DNA from 3 places in the Streptomyces yongxingensis genome. Region 2 is predicted to be linked to each of the others. Evidence: riboswitches for the same ligand, from Rfam matches in the RefSeq annotation. Region 2 holds a riboswitch; each other region holds the start of a gene.

Region 1 (2,255 bases), 2.8 Mb from region 2:
CCTTCGGCCAGGTGCTGCGCTCCGAGCCCCCGTCGCCCGCGGGCGGATCCTCGGGCGCCTCGATGCTGGCGATCAGCGGCTCGGTGGCCACCGAGGTGACCGGCCCCGCGCTGGACGACCTCTGGAAGGTGCTGCGCACGCTGAAGGAGGAGGGGCTGACCGACGACGAGCGCGATGTCGCGGTGCAGAACCTGGTGGGCGTCGCCCCGCTGAAGTACGAGACGGCGGCGTCCGTGGCGAACACCCTCGCCGACCAGGTCGAGCAGCATCTTCCGGACGACTTCCAGGCGCAGTTGTACGTCCGTCTCGCGGAGACCGGCACGGTGGAGGCCACCGCCGCGGTGGTGAGCGCCTTCCCGGCGGACCGGCTGGTCACGGTGCTGGTCGGGGACGCCTCGGCGATCGAGGAGCCGGTCCGGGCGCTGGGCATCGGCGAGGTGCGCGTCATCTCGGGCTGAGCCGAGGAGAGTTGGCCGGAACCGTTCGATGAGCCGCCGCTCCGGCCCGCTCGCTGACGGTCCGGAGGCGGTCCGGCAGACGTCCGGTCCATGAGCCGACAGCGGAAGGCCCCCGGCCCCGTAAGGGCGTCGGGGGCCTTCCCATACGCCCGATTTATGGGATTGACTGCTTGTTTGGTTTGTGGGGAGAGCAACAAAAAACCGGAACCGTTTGGTGATCGAAAGCGGGCCCGTTTAGCGTCAGTCCGGCTGTTCGCCAGCGACCCGCCGCACCCGCGGCACCGGACAGTCATCGCCGAGTCCCCGTACGGCGCGAGCCAGGGGAGCCGGGGACCCAACACGTCCCCAGGGGTGAATCGGGCGCCTTCCCCGGCCGGGGGAGGAGTCCGTAGGAGACCTTCCTGCTCCGAACCCGTCAGCTAACCCGGTAGGCGAGAAGGAAGGAAAGGAGTGCGCCTCAGTATGGCGTCCACCCGCACTGCCACCGGGAAGCATCGCCGCACCAGCAAGGCCAACATCCGCACGGGCGCGAACGTCGTGGGCATCACGACCGTCGCCTCGGGTGTGGTCGCCGGGATCACCGGACAGGCGTTCGCGGCCGACGGGGGCTCCAACCCCCAGCAGACCGGTCTGACCCAGGCGATCGTGATCGGCGACGGTATCGCGGACCACATCGAGGCCCAGGCGCAGTCCCAGGAGACCGCCGCCGAGCAGGCCGCCGCCAAGGCCAAGGCAGAGGCGATCGCCCGCCAGGAGGCCGCCAGGAAGGCGGAGGCCGCGGCGAAGAAGGCCAAGGCCGAGCGGGAGGCCAAGGAGCGCGCGGCGCGCGAGGCCGAGCGCAAGCGCCTCAACACCTTCGTGTCGCCGATCAGCGGCTCCTACGTCTCCACCGGCTACCAGGCGTCCAGCGGCCTGTGGTCCTCCGGCAGCCACACCGGTATTGACTTCCACGCCTCCACCGGCACCACGGTGCACTCCGTGGGCATGGGCGAGATCGTCGAGGCGGGCTGGGGCGGCTCCTACGGCAACAACGTCGTCATCAAGATGAACGACGGCACCTACACCCAGTACGCCCACCTGTCGTCGATCAGCGTCTCGGTCGGCCAGAAGGTCACCCCCGGCCAGCAGATCGGCCTGTCGGGCGCCACCGGCAACGTCACCGGACCGCATCTGCACTTCGAGGCCCGCACCAGCCCGGACTACGGCTCGGACATCGACCCCCTGTCGTACCTGCGCTCGCACGGCCTCAACGTCTGACCCGTCGCGCGACCGACGCGAACGCCGCGCGGTCTCGCGATCCCGAGATCCCGCGAGACTTCCGAGAAGGCCCCGTCCGCCGGACGGGGCCTTCGGCGTGCCACCGCCCGCCTGACCAAAAAATATCCATGAAATGCTCCCCGTCATCGGAAATGGCGTCCGCGTGGAATAGAGTCGTTCAATACGCGTTCCATGGCCGCGTTTCGCGGGGGTTAAGGCGGAGGTTCGACAATGCGGGACCGTAAGTGAGCGGGGATACGAACGCGGTCCAGGGCGGTCGCCGGATTTCGGCACACGCGGTCTGCGCGGCGATTCGCGACGACATCGTATCCGGCGCATATCAGCCCGGCAGCCGCCTCACCGAGGAACTGCTCGCCCGGCGCTACGGCGTCTCCCGGGTGCCGGTCCGCGAGGCCCTGCGCACCCTGGAGTCCGAGGGCTTCGTGACGACCCGGCGGCACGCGGGGGCCTGCGTCGCCCAGCCCTCCGAGCGTGAGGCGGCCGATCTGCTGGACATCCGCGCGCTGCTGGAGCCACTGG
Region 2 (2,255 bases):
GGAAGCGGCGGCGGTAGTGCTCGGCGACGTCCGGGAACGCCTGGAGCAGATTGACCGTGGTCATGATGATGTCGTCGAAGTCCAGCGCGTTGGCCTCGCGCAGCCGCGCCTGGTACATCACGTACGCCTCGGCGAGCGTCTTCTCGAAGCCGTCCGCAGCTTGCCCCGCGAAGGTCTCCTCGTCGATCAGCTCGTTCTTGAGGTTGGAGATCTTGGCGCTGAAGGACTTCGGCGGGAACCGCTTGGGGTCGAGGTCCAGATCCCGGCAGACCAGCGACATCAGCCGCTTGGAGTCGGCCGCGTCGTAGATCGAGAACGACGAGGTGAAGCCCAGCTTCTTCGACTCCCGGCGCAGGATGCGGACACAGGCGCTGTGGAAGGTGGACACCCACATGGCGTTGGCCCGCGGGCCGACGAGCTCCTCGACGCGCTCCTTCATCTCGCCCGCCGCCTTGTTGGTGAAGGTGATGGCGAGGATCTGGCCGGGGTGGGTGGAGCGGGCGCCGAGCAGATACGCGATGCGGTGGGTGAGCACCCGGGTCTTGCCGGAGCCGGCGCCCGCGACGATCAGCAGCGGGGAGCCGGTGTGCTCCACGGCGGCCCTCTGCTGCTCGTTCAACCCCTCGAGCAGGGCGGACGGGTCCACGGCGGGCCGGGCCGCGCCGTCCCGGTAGTGGGCTTCCCGGGGCACGGGCGCGTCGAAATCGCCGCTGAAGAGGTGATGCGGCACGTCCTCGGCACCGCCGTGGCCAGGGTGCGCCGAATCCTCGGGCGGGGGTGGCCGCTCCTCGTCCGAAGGAGGCCCGAGGTCCGCCAGGAAGCTGTCGTCAAAGAGGCTGCTCATCGCTCCCCGAGTCTAGGCCGCCCCACTGACAGCCGACGTCCGAACATCACGAAACGGTTTCGGGCAAAGCGGTCACCAGTCTTCACAGGAGCCCCACGTGTTGGCTACCGTCCTGCGTCAGGCGGCCCGGAAGATCCGTCGGCGAACCACGTCGGCACGGGCGGCCTCCGCCGAGTCCGGTACCGCCGTGAGGCGCCCGGAGCCGGGGACCCAAAAACGCAACACCGGGGTGAATCGGCCCGACCGGTGTGGCACGCGAGTGCCGCCCGGACACGGCCGTAGGGCAACCTTCCGAACCGCCCGAACCCGACAGCTAACCCGGTAGGCGGTCCACGGAAGGAGTCGCCTCCCTTGGCGTCGCACCGCAAGCCGCGGACCCGAATACCCGCCCCGCTCACCGGTCACAGCCGCCGTACGGCCGTCGGGTTCACCACGGCCGCCCTGGCATCCGTCACCCTCCTCTCCCAGTCGGCCAACGCCGCGCCCGCCGATCCCAAGCCGGCCGCCCAGTCGATCGAGAAGGTGAAGGAGAAGGTCGACACCCTCTACCACCAGGCGGAGACCGCCACCCAGCGCTACAACGCCGCCAAGGAGCGCACCGACCAGCAGCGGGCCAAGGTCGACAAGCTGCTGGACTCCGTCGCCCAGCGCACCGAGAAGGTCAACGAGGCCCGGCGCATGCTCGGCCAGTACGCCGCCGCCCAGTACCGCGACGGCGGAATGGCCCGCTCCGCCGCGACCCTGCTGTTCTCCAACGATCCGCAGGACGTCTTCGACCAGTCGCATCTGATGGACCGGATGACCGGCCGGCAGAAGCAGGCCGTCGACGACTTCCAGAAGCAGCGGGTGAAGGCCGCCAAGGAGCGCGGTAAGGCCAGCGAGAGCCTCGCCTCGCTGACCGCGTCGCAGAAGCAGCTGAAGGTCCAGAAGAAGACCGTCCAGGACAAGCTGACCGAGGCGCGACGGCTGCTGGCGAATCTGACCGCCAAGGAGAAGGCGCGGCTGGCGGCGATCGAGAAGAAGAAGGCGGAAGAGGCCCGCCGTAAGGCCGCCGAGCTGGCCGAGAAGCAGCGGCAGGAGGCGGCCGCGCGCAAGAAGCAGCAGGAGCAGAACGCGGGTGGCTCCGGTTCGACGGCGCCCTCCACGCCCTCGGCCCCGGCGGGCAGCTCCAAGGCGGCCCAGGCCATCGCCTTCGCCAAGGCGCAGCTCGGCAAGCCGTACGTCTGGGGCGCGACCGGGCCCAGCTCCTTCGACTGCTCGGGGCTGACGCAGGCGGCCTGGAAGTCCGCCGGGATCTCGCTGCCGCGCACCACCTGGGACCAGGTGAAGGCCGGTACGCGCGTCTCGACGTCCCAACTCCAGCCGGGCGATCTCGTCTTCTTCTACGACGACATCAGCCATGTCGGCCTCT
Region 3 (2,255 bases), 180 kb from region 2:
CGAGGACGGCCTTCTCCACGCCCTTGCCGTTGTAGCGGTTCTTGTCGCCGTCACGGAGCTCGAGGGCCTCGAAGGCGCCGGTGGAGGCGCCGGACGGCACGGCGGCACGGCCGGTGCTGCCGTCGTCGAGGCCAACCTCGACCTCGACCGTGGGGTTGCCTCGCGAGTCGAGGATCTCGCGAGCTACGACGACGTCGATGGACGGCACGAGGTTCTCCTTCGTATGGGTCTGCGGTAGCAGCACGAGCCTAACGGGCCGGGAGGGCTGCGCCCCGCGTTCGCCCGCCCCACGAGACGGGGGCGTGACACAAAAAGCCAGATTCTGGATCAAAAATCCAGATTTCTTGCGCATTGGGAAAGCCCCGGCGGGGCGCGCCATAGTGGGCGGCACGCCCGGCCGGGGCTCGTCTCTCGCGGCCGGCCTCAGGAGAGGTCCTCGGGGGGAGTCCTCGGGCCGGGGCCGTGACCGTGGCTCAGCGGAGGTGCAGCTGCTGGCCCGGGAAGATCAGGTCGGCCTGCTCCACGATGTCCTTGTTCAGCTCGAAGAGCTTCTTCCAGCCGCCCTTGACGTCGTGGGCCTTGGCGATCTTGCCGAGGGTGTCGCCGGACTTGACCTTGTACTCGCCGTCACCCTTCTTGATCGGGCCACGGGTCTGGTGCCGCGCGGCGGGCTCGGGCGCGGTGTGCGGCTGCGCCTTCGGCTGGGCCTTCGGCTGGGCCGGCTTGGCGGCCGGGGCCGACTTGGTGGTCGGCGAGGACTGGCTCTGCGAGCCGGAGGGCGCGGACGGGGCGGACGGGCTGCCGCCGGAGGTCAGACCCTTGCCGCAGACCGGCCAGGCGCCCTTGCCCTGGCTGCCCAGGACCTTCTCGGCGATCTGGATCTGCTGGGCCTTGCTGGCCTTGTCCGCGGTGGAGGCGTAGGCCGTGCCGCCGTAGGCGGCCCAGGTGGAGCTCGAGAACTGCAGGCCGCCGTAGTAGCCGTTGCCGGTGTTGATCGACCAGTTGCCACCGGACTCACACTGCGCGACCTGGTCCCACTGGGAGGTGGTGGCCGCCGAGGCGGAGGTCGCCCCGATGAGCGGTGCCGCCACGGCGGCACCGGCGAGACCGGTGAGCGCGGCGATACGGGTGGCCTTGGAGGGGCGGCGGTGCTTCCCGTTGGACTTGAGCATTTTGGTTCGTTTCCTCACCGACGCCTACGAGGTGAGCTGTCGGGTTCGGACGTGAGTTGCCCGGCCGGTCGCGATGGTCGCTCCCGGCTTCACCCCTAGCCGACGAGCCCGTTTCCACAGGCCATTCGGCACCTACCTTGGGTCCCCCGCTCCTGCCTTCGGCGCTGACGCGTCGGTTCCCCCCGACCGCCGGCAGGATTCGGCGTGACGATCGACGGTGCCCGCGGTGGCGAGCGGAAAGACGGTAAACACACCTTCCAAGAACGTTCAAACACCCCAAGGGCAGCGAATGGGGCTGTAATTGATCTCACCCGGCCCACATCGGCGCAGGTGGGGCCGGGTGAGGAGGGATCGGACACGAGGTGCGGCCCGGAAGATGTGACGAGATGTATGTCTCACCGGGTCCAGATCGGGCAATTCCCCCCGAATCACTGCTCCCTGATGGTGAGGTCAAGTCGCTGACCAGGGATGATCAGATCGGGGTCGGTTCCGATGAGGTCCTCGTTGGTTTCGTAGAGCCCTTCCCAACCCCGGGACACATTCTGGTGCTCGGCGATTCCTGACAGGTTGTCACCGGGGCGAACGGTGTAATCGTCGTCCGTGGAGCTCCCGTCGCGGTCCGAAGCGCCGCGCGAGGCATGGCGCCCGGAGGGCCGTGCGCTCCCCGCATCGTCGTCGTCGGCCCGCTCCCCGGCGTCCGGGGCGCCGCGGTGGCGGCCGGAGGGCGCCGGGTCGGCGGAGGGGTCCGCCGAGGGAGTCCTGGAGCCGTCCGACGCCGAGGGGCTGTCCGAGTCCGAGGGGCCGTCCGACGCCGGGTCGTCCGACGCGGAGCCGTCCAGACCGTCGGGGGACTTGGAGGTGTGGGGCGCCTCCGGGTCCTCGGCCGACCCGGACGCGTCCGGCGCGTCCGGCTTGTCCGCGCTGTCGGACGTCCCCGGACGGTCCGCGTCCGAGGAGGAGCCGTCCCGCCCCCGGTCCCCCGGGTCGTCCCCGCCGCGACCCGTCCCCCGGTCCGGGGTGGCCGTGCTGCCGGGGTCCACATCGGGGGCGCCGCCGCCGTCGGTGAGCCCGGCGCCCAGCGCA

Evidence for each region. A riboswitch is a leader RNA that binds a small molecule or an ion and turns the genes downstream of it on or off. The one in region 2 is predicted to bind cyclic di-AMP.
Region 1: another riboswitch for cyclic di-AMP. It lies ahead of ACZ6TD_RS14675 (M23 family metallopeptidase); the one in region 2 lies ahead of ACZ6TD_RS27200 (C40 family peptidase).
Region 3: another riboswitch for cyclic di-AMP. It lies ahead of ACZ6TD_RS28035 (transglycosylase family protein); the one in region 2 lies ahead of ACZ6TD_RS27200 (C40 family peptidase).

What each region holds. Positions count from the first base shown of each region.
Region 1 is NZ_CM145717.1:3,520,073-3,522,327, reverse strand. Features, by position in the region: gene ACZ6TD_RS14680 (M16 family metallopeptidase) at 1-458, shown strand, start outside; cyclic di-AMP (ydaO/yuaA leader) riboswitch at 742-906, shown strand; gene ACZ6TD_RS14675 (M23 family metallopeptidase) at 921-1,715, shown strand; gene ACZ6TD_RS14670 (GntR family transcriptional regulator) at 1,961-2,255, shown strand, end outside.
Region 2 is NZ_CM145717.1:6,298,661-6,300,915, reverse strand. Features, by position in the region: gene pcrA (DNA helicase PcrA) at 1-844, opposite strand, end outside; cyclic di-AMP (ydaO/yuaA leader) riboswitch at 1,003-1,187, shown strand; gene ACZ6TD_RS27200 (C40 family peptidase) at 1,196-2,255, shown strand, end outside.
Region 3 is NZ_CM145717.1:6,479,552-6,481,806, reverse strand. Features, by position in the region: gene eno (phosphopyruvate hydratase) at 1-208, opposite strand, end outside; gene ACZ6TD_RS28035 (transglycosylase family protein) at 474-1,172, opposite strand; cyclic di-AMP (ydaO/yuaA leader) riboswitch at 1,179-1,346, opposite strand; gene ACZ6TD_RS28030 (transglycosylase family protein) at 1,601-2,255, opposite strand, start outside.